Regions from separate parts of the Enterobacter sp. UPMP2060 genome, predicted to be linked through region 3. Evidence: predicted binding sites of a transcription regulator. Region 3 holds the regulator's gene; each other region holds the start of a gene.

Region 1 (3,281 bases), on a different contig from region 3:
GTTTGGTTGCCATGATACTGCCCACCTGCAGCGCTTCGTGAGCCGGCACACCCATCACCCAGGCAACCGGGTAGAAGATGTAGCCCAGAATACCCTGGAAGGAGATACCCAGCACCGCGGCGAACAGGGCGTTCAGTGCAGAAATCAGCGCAATGAAGCCGATCAGCATGGCGGCAACGATAATCGCTACTTTGAAGCCCGCCAGAATGTACTCACCCAGCATTTCGAAGAAGCTCTGGCCTTCGTGCAGGTTTGACATCTGAATGTTCTCTTCGCTTGCGTCAACGCGGTACGGGTTGATCAGCGACAGAACGATAAAGGTGCTGAACATGTTCAGAACCAGCGCCGCAACAACATACTTTGGCTCCAGCATGGTCATATACGCGCCCACAATAGACATGGAAACGGTAGACATTGCGGTTGCCGCCATGGTGTACATGCGGTTGCGGGACATTTTGCCGAGAATATCTTTATACGCGATGAAGTTCTCAGACTGACCGAGGATCAGGGAACTGACGGCGTTGAAGGATTCCAGCTTGCCCATGCCGTTCACTTTGGATAACAGGAAACCAATTCCACGAATAACGAACGGCAGAACGCGGATGTGCTGCAGGATACCGATCAGCGCGGAGATGAAGACGATAGGGCAGAGAACCTTCAGGAAGAAGAACGCCAGACCTTCGTCGTTCATTTTACCGAAGACAAAGTTGGTCCCTTCATTGGCGAATCCGAGCAGTTTTTCGAACATTTCGGAGAAGCCTTTCACGAAGCCGAGGCCTACATTGGAGTTCAGGAAGAACCACGCAAGTAAAACTTCAATGACCAGCAGCTGGACAACATAACGGATACGAATTTTTTTGCGGTCTGTGCTGACCAGCAATGCAAGTGCAGTAACGACAACAAGTGCCAGGACAAAATGAAGGACGCGGTCCATATTTGCTCCAAATATGAGGCAGGTTTAATTTTCGTGCACATTCTATGTAACAAGCGAAAAGAAAACGAGATCGAGGACACACTATAGTTACATCCTGTGACGAGTCTCAAAAATAGTGATCCACAATACATTTTTGTTATGTTAGGTAAATGAGTGAAAAGTTAAGTTTGTGTGCTAGTCTTCACAAAAGCGCGCGCGATTTTAGTTTCTGTTAGATCGCCCCACTTACCCGCCCGTCTATCGTTCAAAGCTATCAGAGAAATCACTGTAAACATCACAAATGATCTTGATAATCATTCTCATTTTGATAGCATTAAACATAGCAAAGGCTATATTTCAGAGGCAGAAATGACAAACAGTCGCGTAGAGGGTAGCAGTGGCAGAGCCGCGCGCAAGTTGCGGTTCGCATTAATGGGACCTGCGTTCATCGCTGCCATTGGCTATATCGATCCAGGTAACTTTGCGACCAATATTCAGGCCGGGGCCAGCTTCGGCTATAAGCTGCTGTGGGTGGTCGTCTGGGCTAACCTGATGGCGATGCTAATTCAGATGCTCTCCGCAAAGCTGGGGATTGCCACAGGTAAAAACCTGGCAGAGCAAATTCGCGACCATTATCCGCGTCCGGCCGTCTGGCTCTACTGGGTCCAGGCGGAAATCATCGCCATGGCCACTGACCTCGCTGAATTTATCGGCGCAGCGATCGGCTTTAAGCTGATTCTGGGCGTGTCGCTGTTGCAGGGGGCGGTACTGACCGGGATTGCCACTTTCCTGATCCTGATGCTGCAGCGTCGGGGTCAAAAGCCGCTGGAGAAGGTTATCGGCGGTCTGCTGCTGTTTGTCGCGGCGGCCTATATCGTCGAGCTGATTTTCTCACAGCCGAATCTGGTGCAGCTCGGTAAAGGTATGGCAATACCAAGCCTGCCAACCTCGGAAGCGGTGTTCCTGGCCGCCGGGGTATTGGGGGCGACCATCATGCCGCATGTGATTTACCTGCACTCCTCGCTGACCCAGCATCTCCACGGTGGGACGCGCAAAGAGCGTTACTCCGCCACCAAATGGGACGTGGCGATTGCCATGACCATCGCGGGGTTTGTCAATCTGGCGATGATGGCTACCGCAGCCGCCGCTTTCCACTTTAACGGCCACACCGGTATTGCCGATCTCGACCAGGCCTATCTCACGCTGGAGCCCTTACTGAGCCATGCTGCCGCCACGATATTTGGTCTCAGCCTGGTGGCTGCCGGTCTCTCTTCTACGGTGGTGGGCACGCTGGCAGGCCAGGTGGTGATGCAGGGGTTTGTCCGCTTCCATATTCCGCTGTGGGTTCGTCGCTCCGTCACCATGCTCCCGTCATTTATCGTGATTCTGATGGGGCTTGATCCTACGAGAATTCTGGTCATGAGCCAGGTGCTGCTGAGCTTTGGTATCGCGCTGGCGCTGGTGCCGCTGCTGATCTTTACCAGCAACAAAACCCTGATGGGCGAACTGGTTAACTCAACGCTGGTGAAACGGACCGGGTGGGCAATCGTGGTGGTGGTAGTGGCACTGAACCTGTGGCTGCTTATTGGCACCGCATTGGGGCTCTAAAAGAAAAAGGAGCCGGGAGGCTCCTTTTTGCATTAATGGTGACCGTGGCCATGACCGTGGCCGCGTCCTTTCCCGCCGCGATCCCAGCCGCCGCGACGGTCGTCACGATCGTTCCAGCCTTCACGGTAGCCGCGCTCATACGCGTTGTCTTTATACCAGCCGCGGTGTCTGCCGTTATCATGTTTCCACCAGCGGTCTCCGCGCCACTCATAGTGACGGTTCCAGTAGTCACGGTCGCGCCAGTAGCCACCGTCCCAGTATCTGCCGTAGTCGTCACGATCGCCAATTTGTAATTTTACTGATGGCAACAGGGTGATTTCGCCCGCATTGGCGATCAGCGGGGCTGAAGCCAGTAATACCGCTGCAAGAATCAGTGACCTGAACATACTCTTTCTCCTTCACGATCGGGGCCCTTGTAGGGCCTGTTAACGCAATATTACGAGTTGGTAAAGCCTCGTTTCATCGCCTCAACTCCGAATTCCTGAGCGAGAGCACTTTTTGCTAAAAGTGATTCTATTTTGAGCTGTTCAGAATCGTGTCAATACGGACAAGTTCTTCCGCAGAGAAATGGCGGTTTTCCAGCATCCCCACGGCATCATCAATCTGGGCCGTTTTACTTGCCCCAATCAGCACTGACGTCACGTTCTCATGGCGTAATACCCAGGCCAGCGCCATCTGCGACAGCTTCTGACCGCGCTCTTCCGCCATGGCGTTCAGCTTTCTTACCTTCTCCAGCTTCTCTTCGGTGATCTGGTCAGGG
Region 2 (3,281 bases), on a different contig from region 3:
CCGCCGAAAACATGACCGTTGAACAGATGGCGCTGACCATCCGTCACGGCAGCGGCATCGTATGCCTGTGTATTAATGAAGATCGTCGTAAGCAGCTCGATCTGCCGATGATGGTCGAAAACAACACCAGCGCCTTTGGTACCGGTTTTACCGTGACCATTGAAGCGGCGCATGGCGTGACCACAGGTGTGTCTGCGGCTGACCGTCTGACCACCGTACGTGCAGCGATTGCTGATGGTGCGAAGCCATCCGATCTGCACCGTCCAGGCCACGTCTTCCCACTGCGTGCGCAGGCGGGCGGCGTGTTGACCCGCGGTGGTCACACCGAAGCGACGATCGACCTGGTGACGCTGGCTGGCTTCAAACCTGCTGGCGTGCTGTGCGAACTGACCAACGATGACGGCACCATGGCGCGCGCGCCGGAATGCATTACCTTTGCCCGCCTGCACAACATGCCGGTGGTCACGATTGAAGATCTGGTTGAGTATCGCCAGGCGCACGAGCGCAAAGCCAGCTGAAAATAAAAACGCCGGGATATCCCGGCGTTTTTTTACCCGATTCCTGCGGTCTGCAGCAGAACCAGACTTAATCCCATCACCGACATTCCGCACAGCACGCCATAGCTGGGGTTGTTGTTAGGATCGATCTCCTTCGCCAGCGGCATCAGTTCATCCACCGAAAGCGCAACCATGATCCCGGCTACCGCGGCCATAATCGCCGCCATCACTACCGGAGAGACCAGGCTACCAAGGATCAGCCAGGCCAGTACGCCGCCAAGGATTTCGGCCATCCCGGAAATGCCCGCCCAGAACACCGCGGTGCGTTTCGATCCCGTTGCGGCATACACGGGTCCGGCGACGGCCAGTCCTTCAGGAATATTGTGTAAGGCTACCGCCAGCGCGATGCCAAAGCCCATCTCAAGATTGCTGCTGGCCGTCACGTAGGTAGCGACCCCTTCCGGGAAGTTGTGCAGGCTGATGCCAAGCGTTAACAGCACGGCGGTACGCTTGATATTGCGCGGCATGGGCGTCACGTTTTTCTGCATTAAATCCTGCGGATGCGCGTGCGGTAGCATCCGATCGAGGGCAAAGTATCCCAGCAGGCCAAAGACAAACATGCCGTAGCCCAGCAGCGGAGACATGCCTTCCGTGCCCAGCGCGGCAGGCAGCATCTCCATCAGGGAGATGAGCAGCATGATCCCGGCAGCAAAGCCCAGTGAAAAGGCCAGTACGCGGTTAGAGGGCTTTTGGCCGAGCACGCCGAGGAGCGCACCGATGAAGGTCGCGGCGCCCGCCAGTATGGTCAGGATCAGGGGGACTGACATGCATTGCTCCTTATGATAATCATTCTCATTAATATAAATGATCCATTTCTGGCAAAGCGAGGGTGAAAACCCGGCTTTACACATTCCTTACATTCAAATTTCCTGATGATGATCTTCACGCTTATCTACGTTCATCTTTGCCGGATTGCGCGTAATGTAGCACCATTAAATTGACACCTTCTGTAAGGATATCACCATGACTTCTTCCCGTATGCCAGCCCTGTTTTTAGGCCACGGTAGCCCTATGAACGTTCTGGAAGACAACGTCTATACCCGCGCCTGGCGTCATCTTGGCGAGACGTTGCCGCGTCCGAAAGCGATCGTGGTGGTGTCTGCACACTGGTTTACCCGTGGGACCGGCGTGACCGCCATGGAAGCGCCAAAAACCATTCATGATTTTGGCGGCTTCCCGCAGGCGCTGTACGACACGCATTATCCGGCCCCCGGGTCGCCTGAGCTGGCGCAAAAGCTGGTAGAGTTGCTGGCACCTGTCCCTGTGACGCTGGATAAAGAAGCCTGGGGCTTTGACCATGGCTCCTGGGGCGTGCTGATTAAAATGTATCCTGACGCGGATATCCCGATGGTGCAGTTGAGCATCGACAGCACTAAACCGGCGGCCTGGCATCTGGAGGTGGGGCGCAAGCTGGCAACCCTGCGTGATGAAGGCATCATGCTGGTGGCGAGCGGCAACGTGGTGCATAACCTGCGTACCGCACGCTGGCACGGTGAGAACACGCCGTACCCGTGGGCAACCTCTTTTAACGACTACGTCAAAGCGAACCTGACCTGGCAAGGCCCGGCCGAGGAGCATCCCCTGGTGAACTATCTGGATCATGATGGCGGTTCGCTCTCTAACCCGACGCCGGAACACTTCCTGCCGTTGCTGTACGTGCTTGGCGCGTGGGATGGTCAGGAGCCGGTGACGATCCCGGTCGACGGTATTGAGATGGGGAGTTTGAGTATGCTGTCGGTGCAGATTGGGTAATAAAAGCAAAACGGCAACCTCAGGTTGCCGTTTTGAGTGTTTGCACCCTCTCCCACAAGGAGAGGGGCGAGGGTGAGGGCATCAGGCTGCGGCCTATTCGACAAAAATGTGCGGATAAAAGCGTGACAGATCCTGCGTGATCAGCGCGCGATCTTCGCGAATGCCAATCCCGGCCGGTTGATCGTTGATAAGCCAGCTGCCAATCAGCGTATAGCTGTCGCCAAATTTCGGCAGCTGATAGAACTCCTGGACGATCATCCCTTCTTCGCCGTATGGCCCTTCAACCGCTTCCAGCGTCTTGCCGTTTTCGATAATCGAGACGTTTGCGCCTTCGCGGGAGAAGATCGGCTTAACAACGTATTTTTCCATTTGCGGGTAATCATCTTCCGCAAAATAGGCTGGCAGCAGGTTCGGGTGGTTCGGGAACATCTCCCAGAGCATCGGCAGCAGGGCTTTGTTAGAGATGATGCTCTTCCAGGCCGGCTCCAGCCAGCGTACGCCAGCATCTTCCAGCTTGGTGGAGAACATCTCGCGCAGCATGTATTCCCACGGGTAGAGCTTGAACAGGTTGCTTATCACCTGGTCCTGCATATCCGTAAACTGACCTTTTTCACCCAGGCCGATATCCTCGATATAGAGGAACTCGGTCGCCACTTCCGCTTCGGCGGCGCAGTCCTGCAGATACTGAACCGTGCCACGGTCTTCTTCCGTGTCGCGGCAGCAGGCGAGATGGAGCAGGTTAAAGCCATGTTGTTCGCGCAGCTCGGCAAAACGCTCAATCAGCTTTTCCTGCAGGCTGTTAAACTGGTCGCTGCCTTCCGGCAGGTTTCCGGCATTGGCCTGGTCTTCCAGCCAGATCCACTGGAAGAACGCCGCTTCATACAGAGAGGTTGGCGTATCGGCGTTGTTTTCCAGCAGCTTCGGTTCACCTTTGCCGTCCCACGCCAGATCCAGGCGAGAGTAAAGCGAAGG
Region 3 (3,281 bases):
TTTATTTACGCCGCTTCAGGCGTTTTAATTCGTCAAAGAGGAATAATCTATGCGTACGTTCAGTGGCAAACGTGGTGCGCTGGCGCTGGCTATTGCCGGTGTGACAGCAATGTCGGGTCTGGTGGTGACACCAGAGGCGAAAGCGGCGGGCTTCATCGATGATTCTACCCTCACGGGCGGTATTTATTACTGGCAGCGTGAACGTGACCGTAAAGACGTCACCGAAGACAAATACAAAACCAACCTTTCTCACTCCACCTGGAACGCCAACCTGGACTTCCAGTCAGGCTATGCCGCGGACATGTTCGGTCTGGATATTGCTGCGTTTACCGCGATTGAAATGGCGGAAAACGGCGACAGCGCCCACCCGAACGAAATTGCCTTCTCCTCCAGCAACAAAGCCTATAAAGAAGACTGGTCCGGGGATAAGAGCGGTATCAGCCTTTACAAAGCCGCTGCAAAATTTAAATACGGTCCGGTTTGGGCGCGCGGTGGTTATATTCAGCCAACTGGCCAGACTCTGTTAGCACCGCACTGGAGCTTTATGCCGGGTACCTATCAGGGTGCCGAAGCCGGGGCGAACTTTGACTACGGTGATGCGGGTGCGTTGAGCTTCTCCTATATGTGGACCAACGAGTACAAAGCACCGTGGCACATCGAAATGGACAAGTTCTACCAGAACGATAAAAAAACCAAAGTCGATTACCTGCACTCGCTGGGCGCGAAGTACGACTTCAAAAACGATCTGGTGCTAGAAGCGGCATTTGGTCAGGCACAGGGCTATGTCGATCAGTACTTTGCTAAGGCCAGCTATAAATTCGATGTCGCGGGTAGCCCGCTGAGCACCAGCTACCAGTTCTACGGTACGCGCGACAAAGTCAGCAACGGTGGCGTCAACGACATTTATGACGGCACCGCGTGGCTGCAGGCGTTAACCTTCGGCTACAAGGTCGGTCAGGTTGATTTGCGTCTGGAAGGCACATGGGTGAAGGCGGAAGGGCAGCAGGGCTACTTCCTGCAGCGTATGACCCCGACCTACGCCTCCTCCAACGGTCGTCTTGATATCTGGTGGGATAACCGCTCAGACTTCAACGCCGACGGCGAGAAAGCGGTCTTCTTCGGCGCAATGTATGACCTGAAAAACTGGAACCTGCCTGGCTGGGCGGTGGGCGCTTCTTACGCTTACGCCTGGGACGCAAAACCTGCCGATATGGCCACGCCGGACGCATATTACGATCCCAACTATCGCCTGAAAGAGTCTTCCTACAGCCTCGATGCTATCTATACCCTGCAGGATGGCCGTGCGAAAGGCACGATGTTCAAACTGCACTTCACCCAGTATGACAACCACTCCGATATCCCGAGCTATGCGGGCGGTTACGGCAACATCTTCCAGGATGAGCGTGATGTGAAATTCATGGTTATTGCCCCATTCACCATCTTCTGATGAACGCACCGGCGGGCTGAGTCCCGCCGGTATGGAGACTGCACATGATGAAAAAAATCGTAATCGTCGCGTTGCTGGCATCAGGGCTGGTGGCGTGTGCTCAGAATCAGGCGCCGAAAGAGGACTCCCGTCTGAAGGAGGCGTATAGCGCCTGCATAAATACTGCGGAAGGATCGCCGGAGAAAATTCAAGCCTGTCAGAGCGTGCTGAACGTGCTGAAGAAAGAGAAAGCGCATGAGCAGTTCGCGACGCAGGAAAACGTCCGCGTGATGGATTATCAGGCCTGTATCCAGGCGCGTAAAACCGGTAACGATCAGGAAGTGGCGAAGCGTTGCGACCAGATTTGGAAAGAAATACGTAGCAATAACAGTAACTAATTCGCTGTTATCATGCCCGGTGGCTCTGCGCCACCGGGCTTTTTTTTGGCAAAAAAAAGCCAACCTTGCGGCTGGCTCAGAGTATGAGTCTTATTATTTCGCGTCGTGCGCGTGATCGTCTTCGCGGCAATCGCCTTCAGCGCAGTGACCGTAAAGGTACAGGCTGTGGTTCGTCAGGCGGATGCCATGACGCGCCGCGATTTCACGCTGGCGCGCTTCGATGGAATCATCGCTGAATTCAATGACCTTGCCGCAATCGAGGCAGATCAGGTGATCGTGGTGCTGCTGCTGGGTCAGTTCGAAAACAGATTTACCGCCTTCGAAATTATGACGGGTAACAATGCCCGCGTCATCAAACTGGTTCAGCACGCGATAGACGGTAGCCAGCCCAATCTCTTCACCCATGTCGATAAGACGTTTATAAAGGTCTTCCGCACTGACATGGTGATTGTCTGGACCCTGAAGCACTTCAAGGATTTTTAACCGAGGAAGCGTAACTTTCAGGCCAGCCTTCTTTAATGCGGTATTGTTGTCAGTCATGCGGAATCTGTCCTGTTGCTAAACGATTCACTTCTGTAGGAAGTGACAGAAAATGCACCCGGGATAATGCGTCTCATTATAGAACTGCCATGGCTAAATGAAAACTGCAAGTCTCAGGCAAAATATGCTTATAAAAACGTGGTATCACCAACAAACTTGCTCAATGGAAAACCACGTTTTATCAGGGAGACATTGTACAGGTCTGGGCGAAAAAGTTAAAAGATTGTAGCGATTAATTTAATCGGTTTGACCTGGAGCATGGGCGCAACCGCAGTTGCGCCGCGATAAAATCAGGCGTTCAGAATATCATCCAGGTGCAGTTCTTCACGGATCTGCTTCACCCACTTCTCAACGCGCTCTGCGGTCAGTTCTGGCTGACGGTCTTCGTCGATGGCCAGGCCTACGAAATGATCGTCATCGGCCAGGCCTTTAGACGCTTCGAAGTGGTAACCGGCGGTCGGCCAGTGGCCTACGATAACCGCGCCGTTCGGCTCAATGATATCGCGGATGGTGCCCAGCGCGTCACAGAAGTATTCGGCGTAGTCTTCCTGATCGCCACAGCCAAACAGGGCGACCAGCTTACCGTTGAAGTCCACTTCTTCCAGCGTCGGGAAGAAATCATCCCAGTCGCACTGGGCTTCACCGTAGTACCAGGTTGGGATACCCAGCAGCAGAATGTCATAGCCTTCCAGATCTTCTTTGCTGCTCTTGGCGATGTCATGCACATCAGCAACGTCTTTACCGAGCTGTTTTTGAATGTTTTTTGCGATATTTTCGGTATTGCCGGTATCACTGCCAAAGAAAATGCCGATGATTGCCATGAGTAAAATAACCTCTTGAAACTTAATAGTATGGTGGCGCAATTTGGCCACGGATAAGGGCAATAATAGCAGAACTGGCAACCCTGCGGAAACAGC

The links. Region 3 encodes Fur, which represses iron uptake genes when iron is present. Its sites were predicted from a motif close to ATAATAATGAGAACNACTATCAA; they were not measured.
Region 1: ACWKXN_RS06250 (Nramp family divalent metal transporter) is a predicted target of Fur. The motif match lies at 1,221-1,243, and genes of this name have one in related genera.
Region 2: zupT (zinc transporter ZupT) is a predicted target of Fur. The motif match lies at 1,337-1,359, and genes of this name have one in related genera.

Annotation. Positions count from the first base shown of each region.
Region 1 covers NZ_JBSKJQ010000002.1:172,056-175,336, forward strand. The annotation lists gene ACWKXN_RS06245 (NupC/NupG family nucleoside CNT transporter) at 1-934, opposite strand, end outside; gene ACWKXN_RS06250 (Nramp family divalent metal transporter) at 1,283-2,521, shown strand; gene ACWKXN_RS06255 (DUF2502 domain-containing protein) at 2,554-2,907, opposite strand; gene mgrA (L-glyceraldehyde 3-phosphate reductase) at 3,035-3,281, opposite strand, start outside.
Region 2 covers NZ_JBSKJQ010000009.1:32,918-36,198, forward strand. The annotation lists gene ribB (3,4-dihydroxy-2-butanone-4-phosphate synthase) at 1-518, shown strand, start outside; gene zupT (zinc transporter ZupT) at 551-1,324, opposite strand; gene ygiD (4,5-DOPA-extradiol-dioxygenase) at 1,521-2,309, shown strand; gene ACWKXN_RS16760 (glutathionylspermidine synthase family protein) at 2,403-3,281, opposite strand, start outside.
Region 3 covers NZ_JBSKJQ010000001.1:129,552-132,832, forward strand. The annotation lists gene chiP (chitoporin ChiP) at 50-1,447, shown strand; gene chiQ (ChiQ/YbfN family lipoprotein) at 1,495-1,824, shown strand; gene fur (ferric iron uptake transcriptional regulator) at 1,918-2,364, opposite strand; gene fldA (flavodoxin FldA) at 2,655-3,185, opposite strand.